3 regions of the Chryseobacterium sp. WX genome follow, and region 3 is predicted to be linked to each of the others. Evidence: riboswitches for the same ligand, from Rfam matches in the RefSeq annotation. Region 3 holds a riboswitch; each other region holds the start of a gene.

What was found. Region 3 has a riboswitch for cobalamin ahead of PZ898_RS17070 (TonB-dependent receptor). Riboswitches for the same ligand answer to the same signal wherever they lie in the genome.
Region 1: another riboswitch for cobalamin. It lies ahead of PZ898_RS09325 (TonB-dependent receptor); the one in region 3 lies ahead of PZ898_RS17070 (TonB-dependent receptor).
Region 2: another riboswitch for cobalamin. It lies ahead of PZ898_RS08645 (acyl-CoA thioesterase); the one in region 3 lies ahead of PZ898_RS17070 (TonB-dependent receptor).

What each region holds. Positions count from the first base shown of each region.
Region 1 is NZ_CP120710.1:2,075,256-2,082,832, forward strand. Features, by position in the region: gene PZ898_RS09325 (TonB-dependent receptor) at 1-1,667, opposite strand, end outside; cobalamin riboswitch at 1,699-1,877, opposite strand; gene PZ898_RS09330 (T9SS type A sorting domain-containing protein) at 2,015-3,328, opposite strand; gene PZ898_RS09335 (AraC family transcriptional regulator) at 3,483-5,099, shown strand; gene PZ898_RS09340 (tetratricopeptide repeat protein) at 5,096-6,226, shown strand; gene pafA (alkaline phosphatase PafA) at 6,287-7,577, opposite strand, start outside.
Region 2 is NZ_CP120710.1:1,917,835-1,925,411, forward strand. Features, by position in the region: gene PZ898_RS08635 (ATP-binding cassette domain-containing protein) at 1-391, shown strand, start outside; gene PZ898_RS08640 (hypothetical protein) at 422-1,222, shown strand; cobalamin riboswitch at 1,257-1,437, shown strand; gene PZ898_RS08645 (acyl-CoA thioesterase) at 1,552-1,935, shown strand; gene PZ898_RS08650 (DUF4932 domain-containing protein) at 2,110-3,483, shown strand; gene PZ898_RS08655 (HD domain-containing protein) at 3,547-4,137, opposite strand; gene PZ898_RS08660 (hypothetical protein) at 4,139-4,840, opposite strand; gene PZ898_RS08665 (PadR family transcriptional regulator) at 5,356-5,685, shown strand; gene PZ898_RS08670 (PspC domain-containing protein) at 5,697-7,418, shown strand.
Region 3 is NZ_CP120710.1:3,789,284-3,796,860, forward strand. Features, by position in the region: gene PZ898_RS17030 (hypothetical protein) at 1-350, shown strand, start outside; gene PZ898_RS17035 (YHS domain-containing protein) at 562-837, shown strand; gene PZ898_RS17040 (SCO family protein) at 824-1,501, shown strand; gene PZ898_RS17045 (superoxide dismutase) at 1,691-2,365, shown strand; gene PZ898_RS17050 (hypothetical protein) at 2,370-2,738, shown strand; gene PZ898_RS17055 (MbnP family protein) at 2,939-3,769, shown strand; gene PZ898_RS17060 (cytochrome c peroxidase) at 3,762-4,811, shown strand; gene PZ898_RS17065 (transporter) at 4,824-5,771, shown strand; cobalamin riboswitch at 5,864-6,049, shown strand; gene PZ898_RS17070 (TonB-dependent receptor) at 6,159-7,577, shown strand, end outside.

The DNA.
Region 1 (7,577 bases), 1.7 Mb from region 3:
TCTATGGCATCTGACCTTTTTTCGTCACTTGTAGTATACGTAACGCCATTCAGCTGCCCCTGTGCGAAAAGTTTAAAGAAACCATATTCGTAATCTATATTGGCATTTCCTCTGTGCATAGGAACGTAAGGTCTCTGCATTTTCGTTTCTTTATCAATAGACTTTGCATAATAGTATCCTGCATTGGCCCGGATTTTATGATTACCCCATTGTTTGCTAAAGGACAACTGGGATTCTAATCCATAGGATTCAACTTTATTGACATTGAATGCCTGCCAGTATCCTTTAGCCGTTGGAAGCCATGCAATAAGATCTGTGATGTTCATATAGTATGGAGACAAAGTAAGTCTGAAATCTCCTGCTTTAAACACATTCGTCATATCGAACTGGGTAGAGGTTTCCGGTCTCAGGTCTTTATTTCCTCCCGGTTCATAGTAAATATCATTAAAGGATGGAAATCTGAAGTTTTTTGATACATTAAGGCTTACATCATACCATTTTGCTGCACTCCATTTTCCGGAGAACGAATACATCAACGGTGACTTCACATCTTCCACGAAATCTTTCTTGAATCCACCCTCAAAACGCAGATCTTTTGTTGCAAAATATCTTAACAATCCTGAAACAGAACCAATATTTCTACTGACGCTGGATATTCCGTTTTGATATCCTTCTCCTTTATTAACCTGAAACTCTCCTATGATATTAAAATTCCACTTTGAATTCAGGAAATAATTAAAGTCATTTTTAAAGATATAATTTTTCCCGGTTCCACTACTTGATTTAGGCTGATTTAACGAACCCAAAAATTGAAAATTCTCTTCCGTATAAGCTGCTTTAAGGGAATTACTGAACTTTGTTTTGTTCCAGTCCCAGGAAAGAAGGCTTCTTACACTTTGAGTTTTATATTTCGTTTTTGTTCCCGTTTCTTCATATACAGGAAAGCGTTGTGAAGAATCAAAAAACTGGCTCTGCCACGAAATTTTATGATCGTTTGTGATTTTATAGGATGTTCCTACATTGAACGTTGTATTGTAATAACTTCCGTTTCTGTTGATATAGTTCAGGTCACTTACCTTATAATCATTTTCACTTACAGAATAATTTCCAGAAGCCTTAAAACTGAACTTATCATTGCTGTAAGAACCTTTTATAAAGTTATTATAGGTATTAAAAGAAGCCACTTCAGAAAATAAAGAACCATGGAAGCCTTTATTAAAATCCAGGGTATTATTCAGGTGAATACTTCCCCCGATGGCACCACTTCCATATACTACACTTCCACCACCAGCTTTTATACCAATCTGATCATAGCCGAACAAAGCAATATTATTAATATCTCCCTGTCCCAGAAAATTAGAATTAATATTAATTCCATTCCACACAAAAGCAGTCTGCTGAGCGGTAGTTCCCCTGAAAGAAGGTGAAGAAACGGCACCACGGCCATTTTCTTTGATAAAAACCTGTGACTGAAATCTCAGAAGTTCAGAAAGATTACTGGAGTTTTTCTCAGCATCTTCTGCCGAAATTATTTTTACGGGATGAAAAAGTTTCACCCTATTCATCTGATTGTCGAAGACATAAACAGTATCGATGGCTTTCTCTTGTGCAAAAAGAAAACAGCCATAAGATGAAAAAAGCAGTACTAAAGATCTTTTTATATCCATACTTTTTTACTTTTCCTCCGAAAGCAATATGTTTTTTAATTATAATTCCGGCAGGTCTCCTGACTTTCGCATTCTGCACCTTCCCGTTATTAAACAGTGGTTTTTTGCAGAAACTTGAGTTGCGATTTACAGTTGCGGGGACAGTCCGGGAGTTACACCCGATTCCCTTTTCATTCCAAAATACTGGAAACCAAAATTTTTGCAAAGATAGTTTTTTATATGTATTCACCAAAAACCAGACTTTTCTATACACAACATGCTATCCTTTTGCTATATACACAAAAAAGAACGGCCGCTTTCAATATTGAAAACAGCCATTCATCCCACTACTTTACTATTTATATATGTTATTTTTTAATGAATTTATAAGTCTCTTGTTTTCCTCCCTTCATAGAGTATTGCAAAATATAATCTCCTTTTGACAGGGATGAAACATCAATCTGCCCTTCTACCGAATCAAATGATTTTACCTTTTGTCCCACCATATTATAAATTTCGGCTTTCTCTATTTTTCCTGTTCCTTTAAAACATAGAATATCAGTCACAGGATTAGGATAGACACCCATATTATTTTTCTCTTTCACTGCATCATTCACCGATAAAAATTGAGAAGTATCCAGATAAAAAGCGATCATCTGCCCTGAAGCATTCGTCCCTGATCCGGCAATTTTCTTTCCGTCCTGTGAAATGGCCAAAGGAAGCCCCATGGTTACTCCATTCGTTGCAATTCCCAAAGAGGCTGCATAATCATTCAGATTGATCCTTCCGGTAGCAGAAGTCCAGATAAAACCTTCCCCTGACATAGGAGGTGCTCCAAATGCTCTATAATATCCAATTACTTTTTTCCCATCAGCAGAAATCCCGGTGGCACCTCCTTTGAAGCTGAAAGAAGCATTAGGATGCGTTATATAAGTAAGTCCGCTCACAGCATTCCAGACATAGGGATTAGGATTTGCTGAGCCTATGATTGTATTTCCATCTGCAGAAATTCCTCCTGCTTCCCCTACATTATTTCCATTATTATCAGTAATAAAAGTTTCTACTCCATCCTGCCATTTAGCCCCACTTCTTGTTCCGGTTGGCTCATCCTGCCAACCTACAATTACTGTTCCTGCCGCATTGATTGCGTTTGCTCTGGAGCTGCGTCCTGCAACGATACTTCCCAGATCTACCATTCCGTTTACTTCATCCCATTTCACAGCATGTGCGTTTGCAGCAGTAAGAAAACCTAAACCTACAATCGTGCTTCCATTGGTAGTCATCCCCCAGGTTGAACTTACGCTACCGTCCCATCCTGTAGGAACAAGCCCGCCTCTGTTTACCCAGGTCGAAGTAGCTACATCATAGGTTGATATTTCATTAAATCCCGTTGCTGCATTTGTTATAGAGGACGAAATTTTGGTTCCGTCATTCGAAACAACAGTTCTACCCGCTGCCGGATAACCGTTTGATATAGAACCTATCTGTACAAGTCCTCCTGCTGCATTCCATTTATATATTCCTCCTGCGCTTGTATGCATGCTTACCACTCCATTGTCAGAGACTGCCCCTACATTATAATTTCCCAAACCTATTACAGTAAGCTGAGCTTCTGCAAAACCAAATTTCAGAAAAAGACAAGCTGTCAACATTTTCATTGATACTTTGTAAAAATTTTTCATATTTTATTATATTTAGCGTTTCGAATTGGTAAAAACAATATTAATACAATATTCACCTTACCAAAAGAAATTGGCTTTCATAATTCGTGAATTTTAAAAGAACTTATTTTTTATAAAACTGATAAACAAACAGATACAAAACAATATTTTGAATATGGATTTTACCAGAACTATTCAAAAAAACACAAAAAGCAAATTAACAAGACAAAAATTATTTCAAACTTTACTGTTTATTTTTATTTTCTGCTCCCTTACCACCAAAGGACAGTCCGGTCCGGACTTCAATATGTTAGCAGATAAAGCATTTCTGAAATTATATCAGAATCCTGACGAATGCATAAGTTATACCCAGGGAATTCTTGTGAGTGATCAAAACGCGGAACACAAAATTGTACTTCAAAATATTATTTCACAAGCTTTTGCCATGAAGGGGGAATATGTACAATCTGTCAATATTTTCGCTCAAAAAGAAGAGCCTGATCAGAAAAACGATCTTTCTTATTGTATGCAGGTCTTCAGTGATTATAACCTTGCCGATCAGTATCAGAATCTGGGTTTGTACAATCAATCGAAAAGAATTATTTCTCATCTTTTGTCTGATCAGAAGCTTCTTAAAAGCAATAGTCCGGCATTAAGAATTACCACTTCAAAATTATATCAACTTCAGGCATTGAACTCGGGAATCAACAGAAACTATCCTGAAGCCTTAAAAATTCTAGATCAGAGTAATCAATACCTTGGCGATTATAATGAAGAGAATAGAATTTTAACAATTGAAAACAGAATTTTCAGATCTTCCTATCTGCTGAAACTAAATAAACTACCTGAATATAAAACCCTTATAGACAGTATTATTACAGATCTTGAACATCAGAAAAACCAACCTTTTCTTTTAGCTCTGGCCTATGAAAACCTCTCCCAATATTATTTTCTGAGACAAGATTATGCAACAGCTATTGAAAAACTGGAAGCAGGTCTTCAATTGATTGAAAATCTTCCTTTTAATAATTTAAAAATTAAAATCTACGAATCACTTTCCCGTAATTACTACGCACTACATAATGATGCAAAATACCATCAGTACAATAAACTTTACAATGATGTAAAAACAAAAACAGATTCCAGCTCAAAAGAAGGAATACGATACCTTGTGAAGCTTGTGGAAACCAATCAAAATAAAAATATTGAATTTCAGAAACATCTTCTTATAAGATCTTTCTGGTTTCTAATCCTGATTTTATCTTTGATCATCCTGGTTTTGCTTACTTATTTTTTACTCATAAAAAGTAAAAATAAAGACTTAAAAAAACAGTTTGATTTCTTTGAAAAACAGATCAGTCGAAAATCTCAACCCATCATTTTACACAAAACAACTCCAGCGACAAAAGATCCTGGCACAACAAAAATATCCAGGGAAAAAGAAGATGAAATTCTCCAAAAGCTGGAAGAATTTGAAAAATCCGACCGGTTTCTCAATAAAAACATGTCTCTGTCTCTGCTTTCCTCTCAAATGGAAATCAATACAAAATACCTTTCAGAAATTATTAATAATAAGGAAAAAAACTTCAACGGATATATTAACAAGCTTAGAATCAATCATATTGTACAGTTATTAAGAACTGATTCTACTTTTCTTAATTATAAAGTAAGTTATCTGGCAGAATATTCAGGATTCTCATCACACAGTGCATTCACTACTGTTTTCAAATCCGTTACCGGAATGTCTCCCAATGCCTATATTCAGGAAATCAGTAAAACAAAAGCCTTATGAAATTAATTTTTAAAATAATAGTGTTGCTGGTTGCCTTTTGTAATGGTATGAAGGCACAAAAGACACCTGATAGTATCTTACTAAGAAAGGCCAAACTTGAAATTTACGACAACCCCGATAATACCATCAAAATCGGAGAACAATTATTAAAAAAATCTCATGATATCAAAACTTCAATTAATCTTTATATGCTGCTTTCAACAGCCAATATTGCTAAAAGAAATTTTGAAGAGTCTTTACAATATATTTTAAAAGCAAAAGAACTGTCTCAGAAAACCAATGATGCCAGAAGCCAGGCAGGTGTTCTCATTTCAGTGGCGATCCAATATCAGCAAATGGAACTTTTCAACAAATGCTTAGAAACACTGAATGAGGCAGAACAGTATATTGCAAAAATTCCTGAAAAAAATCCGGAGAAATATATCGAAACGGCTGCAAGCTACGCAATAAGAGGAATGGTATATAAAAGTCAGTCTAATTCAGAAATTGCTCTGGAAAAATTCCTGATTTCTATACGAAATTATGAAAAGGTTCCCATAAAGAAAACCACTTACTCCAATATGAGTGTGGTATACTACAATATTGGGTACTGTTATCTGAACCTTAATGAGATTGACAAAGCACAAGAGTCATTTTTACAGTCTGTCAGCTATGCCCGGAAGAATTATGGTAAAAGTTTGGAAGCATTCGCTTTGAAAGGAATTGCTGAAATACACAAACAGAGACATGAAAATCAAACAGCGATAAGTCTTTTACTAAAAGCTGAGGATCTTTCTAAAAATACCGGAGATATTATCCTGAACGAAGGACTTTATAAAGAATTGGCTGAGAATTATCTTGCTATGGGACAACAGAATCTCTATCAGCAGTTTAACAAAAAACACATGGAAATGAGATTTAAAAGAAAGCAGAATGAACTGAAATCTATTAATCAGGTGATCGACAACCACAACAAGGAAACAGCTTTGAAAAGTGAGAAACTGAAATCTCATTATCGTTATATTAAAATGGCTTCAGTTCTTCTGGGATGCATTTTGATCGTTTTGCTTCTATATTCTATTATAAAAATCAGAAAACAGAATAAGAAGTTTCATAAACAGATACAGCAAATGATAAGAACATCGTAAGCTATGAAAGCAAAAAACATCCCAAATTGGGATGTTTTTTTATGATATGAAATTTTCAATTTATTTACCAATAACTTCGGTAATCGGATTTCCTACATTTCCACTTGGAAACTGGATTTTCAATAAGGAAGATACCGTAGGAGCAATATCTGTCATGTGATATTCTTTGTTGCTTTCTCCCTGCTTCACTCCCCAACCCATAAAGATTAATGGAATGTGAGAATCGTAAGAATTCCATACACTGTGTGTAGTTCCTGTTTTAGAATATGGTGGAAGCATAGAATCATGAGAAATTAACTGGATATCCCCACTTCTCTGTCTGCTGATCCCGTTAATAATTCTTTGTTTAATTGGCTCCGGAATGCTTGACTCCTGAACTTTGTCCACAGAAACAGCATATAAAACGGTAGGATCCTTCTCAATTTCTTTTACAGCAAAGTTTCTAACATCATCCAATTCAAGCTTGTTGTCTGCCAATACTTTTCTGTCGAAATAAACCTGATAGTTATCAATGGCGTTGACCAGTTTATCGGCTCCGAATTTCTCTTTCAGTTTCTGGTTCAGATTCTTTTCCGCATCTTCTCCAAAGAAACCTGTCGGGATTTTATGTTCTTTAAGGAATCCTACAGAATGTGCTCCACCATGGTCAGCAGAAAGGAAAACGGTGTACTCTCCTTTTCCTACCTTTGAATCAAGATATTTGAAGAATTCTGCCAAATCCTGATCTAGTCTGATATAAACATCTTCTACTTCAATAGAATTCGGTCCGAATTTATGTCCTGCATAATCTGTAGATGCGAGGTTGATGGCTAAAAAGTCTGTGATATTATCTCCACCTAGTTTTTCACCTTCTACAGAAGCTTCAGCCAATTTTAAAGTCAGAGTATTTCCGAAAGGTGTATAACGGATATTGTCTTTTTTAGTCTGGTAGTCTTTTGCTAGATTACTGTAAGGGAAAGTAGGTGTTTTTGCACTTCCCAACAAACCTTCCCAAGGAGAATTGTCCGGTGCGCTTTCTGTATATTCGTTGATTGGAAGTAAAGTATTCCAGCCATTCGCTACTAATTTCTCAGGAAGATTCTGAGAGTTGAATGATTTTACCCACTGTGGAAGATCATTCATATACCATGTACTGGTAATGAAATTTCCTGTACTGTCATCAAACCAGAAAGCTCCGTTTGGAGTATGGCCTGCAGGAAGAATGGAAGCACGGTCTTTCAAAGAGACACCGACCACTTTTCCCTGGAAATTTGTTGCCAGTCTCAATTCGTCAGTTACTGTGGTAGACCAAAGGTTTTTCGGAGAGTGGCTTCCTGTTTTTGTATTGGTAGTTCCTACCGGCTGAACGCTC
Region 2 (7,577 bases), 1.9 Mb from region 3:
CATTAAAACCTTAATTCCTCTTTTTTGCAATAAAAAAAATACAGATCTGTTATTGACTTCAGATCTGATCCGTCCTTTTTTGTCGGAAAAACCTAAAGATCTTTCCAGAGGTGAGCAGAGAGTCATTGAAGCTTTAATGATAATTTATTCTGAAGCTGATTTTGTTTTACTGGACGAGCCCTTCCATAGCCTTTCTCCAAAAATTTCTGCAGCATTGAAAGCTGCAATCATTGAACAGTCTGCGTATAAGGGATTCATTATTTCTGATCATAATTATCAGGAAGTTCTTGATATTTCACACCAAATATTTCTTCTGCGTGAAGGCTATCTAAAACAAATACAAGATTTAAAAGAACTGCAGCGGTATAATTATCTTCCGAAAAGCATTTAATTTATATATTTGAGGGATCAAAAAATTTTCATGATGACTTTCATAAACAAAGCATTCTATTTATCCGCTTTCAGTATTTTATCTATTGCTTTTGTAAAAGGGCAGACTAAAGTTCCTTTTGGAGTTGTAAAAGCTGAAGAAGGATATGCCAACGTACGTGTACATAAAGACGATTACCGAAAAATTGTAGACAAGATCCGTATGCGTAAAGGAGATGTATTTGTTTATGTAAAACCTGCTCCCGGAGAAACAGAATGGATCTGGATCAAATATCCGGAGAAACAGGATGACGACAAACCTTTTGTACGGTATGAAACTCTGGATAAAGAAGGAATGGTAAATAAAGGGCGTATTGCTTATGTAGACCAGCTTCCTGCCTACACTCCATCTAAATCTAAAAACGGAAGATCTCTTATTTTTACTGACAATTCTGATCCTAAGATTCCTACTGCCCAAAGAAGCAAAGTGGTGATTGATATTTATCCTTCCAATGCAGGATACCGTAAAAAGGAAAAAGATGCAGAAGGAAAAATTCTTACCATTGATAAAGTAAAACCATGGGGAATTGGAAATGACCTTCCTGAAGGAATGACTGAAATCAAATCCATCAGAGTACAGCAACCCGGAAGAGGATCTGTTTTTGTAAGAGAAGCCATCAAAAATATGTTCCAGCCTACCATGGATTTTGAAAACGTTGGAGTAACCTCACTTGACAACGATAATATTTTTCTTTATATGATAAACGGTTCAGGGGAAAACAGATACACTACTCTCTGGACGATTAAGAAAGGAAGAGTAATCAGCCAGATTATTTACCATAATCCGGAATAAATTCATTATTTTTGCATTCGAAAAGTTTTTACGCTTATTCATCACAGAAATTGGTTCTGCATCACTGCAGATTAAAAGGGAACCGTGTGAAAATCACGGACTGTCGCGCAACTGTAAGTAACTGAAGTCTTTATCAAAGATCCACTGTGCGAGGCATGGGAAGGAGATAAATGATGTTACAAGTCAGGAGACCTGCCTTTTTCTTAAACATGTAACTTTCGCGATTTGAAGTTGTATTGATCTGATGGATTGTTTCAGGAATTCTATAAGTTCCTGTTATTATTCTGTTGTTTCCAATCATTTCCTATCGCTTTAATTAATAATGATATATGACTACAGAAGAAAGAATTGAAGCATCCGAAACCAGAATCTTTAAAGCGGTTTTCCCTAACACAACCAATCACTATGATACCCTTTTTGGAGGTACAGCGATGCAGCTGATGGATGAGGTAGCTTTTATCACCGCAACCCGTTTTGCCAGAAAAAGAGTGGTAACGGTAAGCAGTGACAAGATCGATTTTAAAAAACCTATTCCTGCCGGAACCATCGTTGAGCTGATCGGGAAAGTTTCATACGTGGGAAAAACCAGTATGAAAGTAAACGTTGAAATTTACACCGAGCAGATGTATTCCTATGAAAGAGAAAAAGCAATTATTGGTGATTTTACTTTTGTAGCGATTGACGAATTCAAGAAACCAATCCAAATACTATAAACAATAAAGTTTCGGGCGGCCAGAGGCCGCCCGAAACTTTTCCATTCAACACAACATAGTATATCTCAACCAAAGAATGATTGGACTTCATTTGTTTTTTTATTTACTTTTAGCATGGCAAAAAAATTATTTTTACATTGCTGTCACTAAAAACTATAGAAGAACCGATATTTCATGAAAAAGATTATTGTAATCATTACCCTTATCCTATCCATTACATTAAGAGCACAAAAAGACGTTAAAATTGAACTTTCAGAAAGTTACGAATTAGGAAATATTATTCTGGCCCTCACTGAATATGGCAGAACAGATCCTTATGACGTACAGAAAATCCCACCATATTATGATGAAATCATCACGTATTTTGAGCCTGTAAAAGATCATCCTTTACTAAAAAAAGTAAATTATTCAAGAAAAGATTGGAAAAAATTCTTAGGCTTCCGAACTGATTTCTATGCATTTTCTTTTGATGAAAAAGGCTTACTTAAAAGAGATTTTCCTTTCAATTCCTTTGGTCCTAAAGAAGTAGATGAAAATCTGGAGCTCATCAATGACTTTGTAAAGAAATCAAATTACAGAACCTTTTATAAAAATCATCAGTCGTTTTACAATACTTTAATTGCCAATTACAAAGAGTATTATTACATCAATGATACTTATACTTTTTTGGATAAAATAGCAAAAAGACCAGCCAATGAAACAGATAAGAAATACATTATTGCCATATCTCCTTTGGTAGGCGGACAGAATTGCCACAGGGATATCAATAGCTCCTTAACTGTAGACTTTCCAAATATCGGAGAAGATCTTATCCTTGGAAATTTAAAAGGTAATCTCGCAAGAAGGATTCTTGATAATCACACCGTATTTTCAGAAATCGATCATGGGTATGTAAATCCTATTTCAGATCAGTACTCAAAGGAAATAACGGAAAGCTTCAACCTTACGAATTGGGATAAAAAATCAGGATACCCGGGAATAAATTCATTCAATGAATATATGACATGGGCTGTTTACGATTTGTTCATCAACGAAAAATTTCCAGAAGAAAAAACAGACAGTCTTTCGGCGATTTATCATAAAGTGAATATCCGACGCGGTTTTATTGCTCAGAATTTATTCTCGGAGAAGCTTATAGAGCTTTATAAAAAGGAAAAGAATCTGGAAAAATTATATATTCCATTATTAAAGTGGACGAAGAAAACAGGAAACAAAATTTCCCAGCCTTCCGTTGTCAATTCCAATAATAAAGAATTTGAGAAAACTGATCTCAATAATATCGTGGTACAATTCACAGAGCCTATGAAAAAAACAAAGACTCTTCAGCTCAAATTATATGAATACATTGATGGAAAAGAAACCCGCAATACCATCATTATCGTTAAAAATCCGGTCTGGTCTAAAGACGGGAAAGAAGTGAAATTCAGCCTGGATACTTCTTATAAAAATTTTGTACTGGGATTTTATGTACATAACAGTATGGCTGGATTTTATTCAAAGAAGGGAATTTTATTAAATCCCGACAATTACTTATTACTAGCCTCTTAAAACATTTCAGATGATCTATAAAAAGACCCTGCCCAATAAGCGGGCAGGGTCTTCTTTTTTCAATTATTTCAGTACTTTTTCTGTTTCCAGACTTCTGTTCAGCAAAAGCTCAAAAGCCTCTCCCATTTCATCAGATGCTCTGCTGATTGCATTTTCAAGCATATTTCGAATTTGTCTTTCTGTCACTCCAGCTTCAGTCCAGCTTTTTCCGGAAGTATGAGAATTTAAGATAAACGGCATGATTCTGTCAATTCCACATGCAAAGATAGCATCCGGAGTTTTCTCATCTTCAAACTCAAGCCATAAATTAAAGAATTCTGTACGTAAAGGTTCATCCAGAATTCCAAAGATTTTCTGAGCAGAAGCTTTCTCTCTTTCGAACTTTCCTACCATTGCCTTTTCATCAAAAATAAAAGTGTCTCCGGCATCAATCTCCACAAGATCATGAATGGAAAGCATTCTTATCACTCTTAACAAATCAATATCTGCACGGTTTTTAGCATACGGATAAAGGATCTGAGCCAGAATAATAATCTGCCATGAGTGTTCCGCTGTATTCTCTCTCCGGGAATCGTCTGCATTATAATTTCTTCGCTGTACATTTTTAAGTGCATCTACTGCCAGAATAAAATCGATCTCTTTCTGAATTTTCATCTTACTTCTTATTTCTGTTATATTGATCAGACGGATATACCTTTGTTTTGGTAATCCATTTATTATTTATCTTTTCTTTAGTGGTCACTTTTACACTACCTTCAATGCTCATATCCTCTTCTTTTTCAAAGACTTTATCAAGTCCTTTATTCGGAATTACAACATATTCTGATGTAAAAATATCACAGCAGCCGGACTTTCCATAAGAAATTAGACGTTTACGCTTGGCATCAACATCAAAAATATCCAGACCGTTTGAACCCAGCTCTGTAAGTTCATCACTTTTTACAAACCCTAATCTTGTCTTGTTGAAGACATATACATCATAAGATGCCCCGCTATAATTTCCCATATTTCCGTTCCTTATGGCAACATCTTCCGTTCCATCGAAATTAAAATCATCTATAATTACGGCACGCTGATCTTTCAAAAGGGGGATCAATTTCCCCTGGATCGGTTTTTGACCTTGTTCTGTATATAAAACCAGATCCTCTGAAACAAAAGTCTGTACTTTGCTGTTTTTATGATCAAACAATTCCACCGTTCCCTTTCCTCCGCATCTGTCATCATAACAATTTTCTACATGGATGACAGCATCATAACTTTTTGATACATTTTTAACCTCAAACTGATATTGCCCGAAACATAAGGGACCTAATAAAAGAAATGCCGATAAGTGCCAGTACTTATTCAAAATATTCATGGTAATAGTAAATGATTTAGGTGTTTTTATTGCTAACAAAAATACGAATCATAATAGCGATCTCAAAATCCCGGTCTCATTATCTGTCAGAATTACCCTTTCAATAAAAGTGTATTCATAGATAAGAAGCTGTTTCCCGCTATCCGCTCATACTCCTCGCTCCTGCCTAAAGCCATAGCTGCTGTGGGGTAACCACTGCTATCGGGGCTATGACATGAGTAATCTGTAATGAGTAATGGGTAATAATTAATAAAAGATCATTTTTTCTATCAATTTTATTTAAAAATTAAAGATTTCTGAGCTATTTTCTGTTAAAATTCATTTTACGTAAAATTCAAGATAAAATTTATTTAATTGATTTTCAATATTTTAAATAATTTATTTTGAAAATTTCACTACTTTGTATTGCATAATACCATTTTATTTACATATCTTTGTAATGTAAAATTAGAATAGGCTCAACTAGCTAGGGGCATTTTTCTAAAAATATAACTAATTAACAAAACTTATCAAAGATGAATACCGAAAATACCAAAGCGCAAATGCGAAAAGGAATTCTGGAATTCTGTATTCTAAGTCTCATCAATAACCGTGAAATGTATGTTTCTGATCTTATTGACGAACTGAAAAAAGGAAAACTGGATGTAGTGGAAGGGACCCTCTACCCTCTTCTTACAAGACTTAAAAACGGAGAGTTTCTCTCTTACAGATGGGAAGAATCTACAGGAGGACCACCCAGAAAATATTATCAGATCACAGAAAAAGGAAAACTTTTCCTGGATGAACTACTCAATACATGGAATGAACTGACAGCCTCAGTAAACCAAATCACCCAACAAAATTAAAAAACAAAGCTATGAACAAGACACTCTCAATAGGACTCGCAGGTTTTTCTTTTACCATAGAAGAACACGCATATATAAAGCTCAGCGATTACCTGAATGCACTGAGAAGCTCTCTGGATGCTTCTGAGGCTGATGAAGTAATGCATGACATAGAAATAAGAATGGTGGAGATTTTCAAAGATTCTTTAGGAAAACGTGAAGTGATTAACGATACCGATGTAGAAAAGGTAATCGCACAAATCGGAAGCCCTGAAAAAATCGAAGAACAGGAAGAAGCTTATTTTTCTGAAAAAACATCTGCCAGAAAAGAATATTCCGGATCCAATTATACCGATAAAAAACAACTGTTCCGTGATCCGGAAAAACAAAAAGTAGCAGGGGTTTGTGCAGGTTTAGCTCAATATGTAGGAATGGATATTACTACCATGAGAGCAATCTGGCTGGGAATCTTCATACTAGGAATTTTTACAGCAGCCATTTCCTCTTCTTTAATAGGTCTTTTATATGTAATCCTTTGGATCGTACTTCCAAAAGCTGAAACAGCAGCAGATTTCCTGAAAATGCAGGGAAAGCCTATGAACTTCGACAATCTTAAGAATGAGTCTAATAAATTGGTACAATTTGCCAATGAATCTACTCAGAGGGTCGGAGAAATCTACAACGAAAACAAACCTTATATCAACAATGCAAGCAGCGGAGTTTGGAATGTGTTCAAGTATATTGTAGGAGGTTTCTTTGTACTAATGGCTGTAAGCAGCATTATCGGAGTATTTGTATTATTTGCCCTTTTCGCAATGGATACAGACTTCCCCGGAGCTAATGAAATCAGATTCTACATGGACGATCAGGGACTTGATAAAGTACTGGCTGCGATGATGGTGATCGGAAGTTTAATCCCGGCAATCCTTTTCAGCTTATTGAGCATCAAGATTTTCTCTCCGAAAACAAAACTGAGAAATATCGGATGGGTTGTAGGTGGTTTATTCCTTCTTTTGATCGGACTTGGAACTTACTTCGGAATCAGTATGGCTAAAAAAGACATGATCTATAGAGGAAGCAAGGAAGATGTAGAAAATGTTGCCATCAACACCACTTCAGATACAGTGTATGTAGACGTAAAACAGATCAACATTCCTCAGAATTTCAAAGGGTATAACAATGATATTTATTCTGATAAAAGAACAGTGTATGAAGAAGATTATATTTCTGTAGATGTAACCAGAAAACCAGATATTAAAACACCTTATCTGATCATTAAAAAAGAAGGAAAAGGATATAACTTCCCAATCCAGATGACGGTTCCTGTAGAAATTGTAAACAACAAAGTATTACTTCCTAACTACATCAAATATCCGTACGAACACAGATTCAGAGATTACAGCCTTGATTACGAACTTGTGGTTCCGCAAAAAGCAGTTGTTTTATCCATGAATAAAAATCGTATCCACATGGACGGAGATTTAGACGGAGACGGTATCAATGACGAAGACCAGGACAGAGATGAAGACCATAACAATGTCCGAATTGAAAAAAATAAAATAACGGTAAACGGTTCCAGTATCGAATACAACTCTGATGACAAAGACAGCATCATTGTAAACGGTAAAAAAGTTCCTAACAACCAGGCAAAGAAAGTTATTGATTCTGCAGTGTCTACTATCAAAAAATCAAATAAAGATATGGACATCAAAATCAAAGACGGAAAAAACGAAATTTCCATACAAACTAAATAATTAACTTCAGAGAGTGGTAGAAGGTGTGGGTGGATGGCAACCGTTTGAAATTCACACCCTTCTTCTCTCAGAAAAGTAAAAATAAAACCATATTTAGTTTCTTATGTGAAAAAAAAGTTTTAATTTCGTAAAGCTAAAATTTAATAACCAACCAATCAA
Region 3 (7,577 bases):
TTTCCATATTCATCATTTTTACCGTTGCATTACGTCCTGTTTTGCCATTGGTAAATTATGCCGTGAATTATGATTATATTGTGAAAAACCTTTGTGAGAAGAGAAATGTACCACAGTCAACCTGTAAAGGAAAATGCTACGTGGAAAAAGAGCTGGCTAAAACAGAAAAACAGTCCAATAGCTCCCAAACCATAAAGATTGCTGGATTAGATGTTTTTATTTCTCACGATATCCTTTCCTTCTCCGCTCATTTGAATTCGGAATCACTTTCTGAAATTCCCGATTCAAGTTATTTTAATTCTCATTCTTCAGAATACTTTTCAAGGATTTTCCATCCTCCGTTGGTTTAAATTTTATTATAAACTATATTTTTAGTTTATAAGATGGGAGTTTCTAAAGCTTTCATTAGTAAACCATTAAAGATACATTCTATAATTCAAATGAACCATTGTAAGCAATAAGAAATACATCAGTTCTTCTTGAGAATTGTTGTGCTTTTTTCAGACTTGTATATGGTATCATAACTTTATTTAACATTATTAATTTCAATTTAACATTAAAATGAAATCTCCTATAATTTTGACTGCCTTGCTGTCAGTATCATTACTGTCGTGTGCCAAGGAAACTCCTCAGGTAAAGCATGCAAGCCACATGGACTCCTCGGGGAAGAAAATAGAAAATGTACAGGTAGTGAACGAAGAAGATCCTGTCTGCCACATGAAAACTGCCGGATCTATAAAAGATACTGCTGTGTATAAAAATAAAACGTACGGTTTTTGCAGTGTCTCCTGCAAAGGTGAATTCAAAAAAAGTCCTGAAAGATATGCCCAAAAATAAAAAGACCACAAATAAAAGTAAAGTGATCATACCCATTGCGGTATTTGCATTGCTTTTCCTGGGAATAGGTGTGGGAATGGGGTATTTTAAAAAGAACCTTTATACTGTGATGAAAGTTCCGGACTTTGAACTTACAGATCAGAACAGTAAAAAAGTTACCAATAAAGATATGCTGGGAAAAGTATATCTCGTAGAATTTTTCTTCAGCAAATGTCCTACGATATGCCCGGTGATGAATACCAATATGAAGGCCATCCAAAACCAGATTAATGATCCCAACTTCGGCATTATCTCCATCAGTATTGATCCGGAAAATGATACGCCTGAAGCTTTGAAAGAACATGCCCAAAGAATTGGTGCAAAATCTCCGAACTGGCATTTCCTGACCGGAGACCGTACCTATATTGGAAAACTTGCGGATCAGTTTAATATCTACGTAGGTGATAAAGAAGATGAAGGAGAAAGCCTGAACCACAGCGGAATGATTGCTCTGGTAGATCAGGAGGGGAATATCCGTTGTAGATACAACAAGGAAAATATGCCTATTCTCTATTATTCAGGACTGAATTATGGAGATCCGGAAGGTAAAACACCTATGCTGACAGGAAAATATCACCCAGATAGAGAAATTCTTATTGAGGATATTAAAAAATTATTGAAATAGGGAAGGGGGGAAGCCGGATGTCTGAAACTGGAAGTTATTCCAGACTATGAAGCTCTAGCAGTTTTTTGAGATGGCTGTAAAAGGAAATAGAAGTTGAAAAAGTTAGGCTATAACATCAATTACTTCCAGCATCGATTACCGACCTCCCACTTAAAAAGAAAACATTGTTCAACCATAAACAAAAAAATTATGAAGATTTTGAAAATAGCTGCTATAACTGCAGTTTTCGCAGCCCAATTTACAATGGCTCAGTTTAAGCAGACGCCTCTTCCTTATGCTTATAATGCTTTGGAAGGAAATATTGATGCCCAAACGATGGAAATTCATTATTCAAAACACGGTGCAGCATATGCTGCTAACTTGAATAAAGCCATTGCAGGAACTCCACAGGAAAAAGAAACTTTGTTTCAGATTCTTTCCAATGTTTCAAAATTGCCTGCTGCTGTAAGAAATAACGCAGGAGGACACTACAACCACGAATTGTTCTGGACGGTTCTTACACCTCAGAAAAATACACAGCCTTCAGCAAAATTAGCAAAAGCTATCACTGAAACTTTCGGAAGTATGGATGCTTTTAAAGAAAAAATGTCTAAGGCAGGTGCAGACCGTTTTGGTTCAGGATGGGCCTGGCTTTCTGTAGGGAAAGATGGGAAACTGTTTGTTTCCTCTACTCCTAATCAGGACAATCCTTTGATGGATGTTGTAGAAGAAAAAGGAACTCCAATCTTCGGCATTGATGTATGGGAGCATGCTTATTATTTAAAATATCAGAATAAAAGAGCAGATTATCTTACCGCGATCTGGAATGTTACCAACTGGAAAGAAATCAGCAGAAGATATGATGAAGCGATAAGCAAGAAATAATCTGATGAAAATATTGTACAGCATACTTTTTACCTTCTATATGGTGCTAAGACCTTTAGTGCCCGTGGTAGAGTATGCTGTAAATTATGATTATATCGTTAAAGTTCTCTGTATCAATAAAACCAGACCGGAGGTTCACTGTAACGGAAAATGTTACCTGAGTAAAGAGCTCGCCAAAGCCAATGATTCAGAATCTTCACCTTTTCAAAAAATAAAAAACTCAGGACAGAAAATTCTTGATACCTATATTCTTCCTGAAACTACAACGGTCAACACTACGGAAAGACGTCAGTTTTTCAGTTTCAATTTCACTTACGAAACAGCTTATTCTTTTCTGTTTCTTACCCATATTTTCAAACCACCGGTTTTTTAAGTTAAACTATCACTATTCAACCAAAAAAGTCACAAAAGCTTACTCAATTAAAAATCAAAGATTTTTAAAAAGTTTAAGTGCTCTTCTGAACATAATACGTATCACTTAATAAACTTAAGTGTAAGAACTTTTGTGCTTTTTGTGGTAAAAAAACAATGCTGTTACAGCCATTCAAATTAATTTAACTTAAAAAATCAACAATGAAAATTTCTCAATTTTTATCACTATTCTTTATTGCCTTTACTGTATTCTCTTTTACAGCCTGCGAAAGCAGCAGGGATGATGAGAACCCACAGGATACTACGCCTGGAAAACTTCAGATCAAATTTGAAAACGGATTTAACAATGTGGGAGATATCGTTCTAAATCAGACGGTTCAGACTTCTGCTAACGGACAGAAACATAACTTTTCTGCTTTGAAATACGTCATCAGTAATATTGCATTGATAGACGAAAACGGAAACGAATTTAAATACAACGAAAATAATCCTGACAAAGGAGCTTTTATCGTAGATCAGGCAGATGCGGTAGCCGGAATTGTTTATCTTAATCTGGATGGCGTTCCGAAAAACAATTACAAAAAAATAAGATTTGGATTAGGTGTGAGTCAAAAAGCGTATTTGCTGGGACAGGACGGACAGGCTGAATTCTGGACAAAAGCCAAGCAGAAGGGAATGTCCTGGTCATGGGCTGCCGGTTATGTATTTGTAAAACTGGAAGGGAAATACGGTACAGATTCTCCTTCAAAAGAATTTATGAATCACACAGGAAATATGGGAAATACTGCAGCCAACAATACTCCTGATCTTTATCGCGAAATTACACTGAATCTTCCGACAACAGCAAGGGTAACGACAAAAATTCGTCCTTCTGTCCATATTCTGGCAGACCTGAACCAATTTTTGAGCGGAGATAGGACACTTACACTTACCACAGCCAATGATATGCTGATGGGTTCAAACCAGCACCTGGTAGATGTTACCAATAATCTTACAAAAATGTTTAAAGTAGACCACGTTCACAATGATTAATTTTTTTGTTAAAACGATACTGGTTCTGCTTGTATTTGTATTGAGTTGCATTTCATGTTCTGATGAGGTGATTCAGCCATTGGAAAAAGATGAAGCCTACAATCTGGAGTTTCCTTCTTATTTTCCGGAAATGACTTTTGATACATCCATTAATCCGATGACCAAAAATGGAGTGGAGCTGGGACGAAAATTATTCTATGAAGGCAGACTTTCAAGAAATAATACCATTTCATGCGGTTTCTGCCATATACAGGAAAATGCTTTTACCCATCACGGTCATACGGTAAGCCATGGGGTAGACGACAGAATCGGAATCAGGAATGCACCGCCCATCCAGAATATGGCTTTTTTGAAAAGATATATGTGGGACGGAGTGATTCACAATCTGAATGAGCAACCCATCAGCCCGATTACCGACGTCAATGAAATGGACAGCTCCATACCGGAAGCTATTTCGAAAATAAAAGATGATCAGAAGTATAAAAAACTGTTCAGAGAAGCTTATGGAGACGAAACCATTACCGGCGAAAGAATTTTAAAAGCATTATCACAGTTTATGGCTTCTTTAATTTCTGCAGATTCAAAATATGACCGGTTCAGACAGGGAAAAGAACAGTTGACTTCAATAGAATCCCAGGGAATGACATTATTCAATCAGAAATGTGCTTCCTGTCATAGCGGAGAGCTGTTTACGGATGAGAGTTTCAGAAATACCGGAATGTATTACAATACAGAATTCAAGGATGCAGGAAGATACAGAGTGAGCCTGAATCAGGTAGATTGGATGAAATTCCGTGTTCCGAGTCTGAGAAATGTAGAATATACCGCACCTTATATGCATGACGGAAGGTTTTATACATTAGATGCGGTTCTTAATTTCTATTCGGATCAGGTAGAAGATAATGTCAATCTTGATCCACAGCTTAAACAGAATGGTCACATAGGAATTGCCATGTACAGTCAGGAAAAACAATCCATCATTGCGTTCCTGAAAACATTATCAGATAAAAGTTTTATATCCAATCCAAAATTTGCAGAATAATTTATAAAAAACATGAAGAAGATTATATTGATAGTAAGTTTGATCGTGTTTAGTCAGTATCAGGCAAAAACCATCAGAGACAGTGCTTATGTTGGTCCCGAAACGCTTAACAGATTCGATTTTGATGATGATTGTGATGCGTGCGGCTGTGCAGCAGGAAATGGATCTTCCGGCTTTGAATCTTTGCTGAATCCACAGTTTATCGGAATCAAATACTTTGCACAACATTACAAAGCCAAGGAAAACTTATTTGTAAAAGACCTCACGCAGGATCAGTATTTCAATACCCTGCAGCTGTGGGGGAAGATTCCACTGACTAAAAAACTAAGTGTTTATGCAAGTCTGCCCTTCCATTTCCATGAAAAGAAAACGATGCAGGGAGATATTAAAATCAACGGTATAGGAGATCTGAATCTGATGGGAATTTACCAGCTGATGAGCTCTAAAGATAATTTCCATCATCTGAGCGGAGGTTTGGGAGTGAAAATTCCACTGGGGAAGTTTGATGAAAAAGGAGCATCCGGTGTCAACCCAAGCTTTCAGTTGGGAACCGGAAGCTGGGATTATCAGGCCGCTTTGAATTATAAGTTTCAGAAAAATAAAGTAGCCGTACTGGTTAATACAGATTACACCATTAAAACAGAGAACAGGAAAAATTACCGTTTTGGAAACCAATGGAACTATGCAGCAACAGGCTTTTATCAGGTTGCAGGAAATGAAAAGTCCATTTTTTCTATAAAAACAGGGGTTCAGGGTGAAGTCTACGCTCAGAACAAACAGTTTGATGAGGCACTGCCGAATACTGCTGGTAGCGCTTTGTACGGAAAACTGGGATTTGAAGCCTCTCACAAAAAGCTGAGCCTGGGAAGTGAACTTATGCTTCCCATGTACACGCATCTGGCGGGAGGAGATATTGAAGCTCAATCAAGATTCAGTGTTTTCCTGAATATTGGCATTTAAAGCGAAACCCTTATTGAAATCATGTTAAAGCTCCTTCGGGAGCTTTAATTGTTTATAAATCATGATTTTAGTTGGGGATTAGGAATAATTATTTATCTTTGCCGGAATTTGGTGAGCCGTAAAAAGCTCTTAAAAGGGAATCCGGTGAAAATCCGGGACAGACCCGCTGCTGTAAGCTCCGCACCAAAGTTTTTGAAGAATATATCCACTGTTTTTTAATGGGAAGGATTTCAAAAATGGAGTAAGTCAGAAGACCTGCCAGACAATAATCGTTTGACGCTTTCGTGGAATAAAGCTTAGGACATCAATGATTCTGTGCAGTGACAGCTGTGCTTTGTCGTTGTATTCTTATACCCCATTAGCGTCTTCATTACCCTAAATGAGCTAATGGCAGCAAAACTAATTACTTCTGCAATTCATAAAGCTGTTTTCACAATATTAGTGTTAACATCTCAACTTGTGTTTTCCCAAACTAATAAAAAAGACAGTCTTCAGGAAGAGACCATTAAAGGAATCAATCTTTATAAAAAGAATTTTAAAGAAATCCTTCCGGCACAAACGCTGCAGGGAGAACAGCTGGAAAGACTAAACAGTCATTCCGTTGCAGATGCACTGCGGTATTTTTCAGGCGTTCAGATTAAAGATTACGGAGGATTGGGTGGTTTGAAAACCATCAACATCCGAAGCATGGGAAGCCAGCATGTAGGGGTTTTTTATGATGGAATTCAATTAGGAAATGCTCAAAACGGACTGGTGGATCTGGGAAGGTACTCTTTGGATGATCTGGAAGAAATATCGTTGTATAACGGACAGAAAAGTGAAATTTTTCAGCCAGCAAAGGACTTTGGCTCTTCTGGGTCTATCTATTTACAGCCTAAAACACCCGTATTTAAAGGAAATAGAAAAACCAATTTGGTGATAAGAGCAAAAAGTGCATCTATTGATCTCTTTAATCCTTCATTCCGGTTGGAACAGAAAATTTCAGACAGGGTTTCTGCCAGTTTCAGTGGCGAATTTATGCAGAGTGACGGAATTTACAGATTCCGTTATGCCAAGAAATATCCTGATGGGCAACAAGCCTATGATACCATTGCAAAAAGACAGGACTCAGATATCAAAGCAAAACGTTTTGAAACTTCTCTCAACGGAACTTTAAATAACGGAAGCTGGAATATCCGTGGCTACGGTTATATTTCAAACCGCGGAATGCCGGCACCTATTGTTAACGGGCGCTTTGAAGGAAGAGGAGCGAGGCTTTCCGATGAGAATTATTTTGTACAGGCTAATCTGAGAAAAAAACTGTTCCCGAAATTTGAAACACAGCTTAAAGCAAAATTTGCTTACGATTACACCCATTTCATGGACACAGTTCGTTCGCAGTCTATTATTTATACCGATAATACCTACATCCAAAGGGAACTTTATCTTTCCTCTTCCAATATTTACTCAATCACTCCCAATTGGGATGTCAGCCTGAGTGGAGATTTTCAGTATAATAACCTGGATGCCACTCTGGATAATTTTTCTTATCCTACACGTTACACTACATTGGTAGCATTGGCAACAACCTATCAGTGGAACAGATTCAAAATTTTGGGAAGCCTTTTAGGAACCTTTACTTTTGAAGAAGTAAGAAAAAATAAAAGACCGGGAGATGCCAGAGAGTGGACACCTGCGGTGTTTATGAGCTATCAGCCGGAAAAAATTCCGGAGCTTACTCTAAGGGCTTTCTATAAAAGAATTTTCAGACTTCCGACCTTCAATGATTTGTATTATACCAATATCGGAAATACCTATCTGAAACCG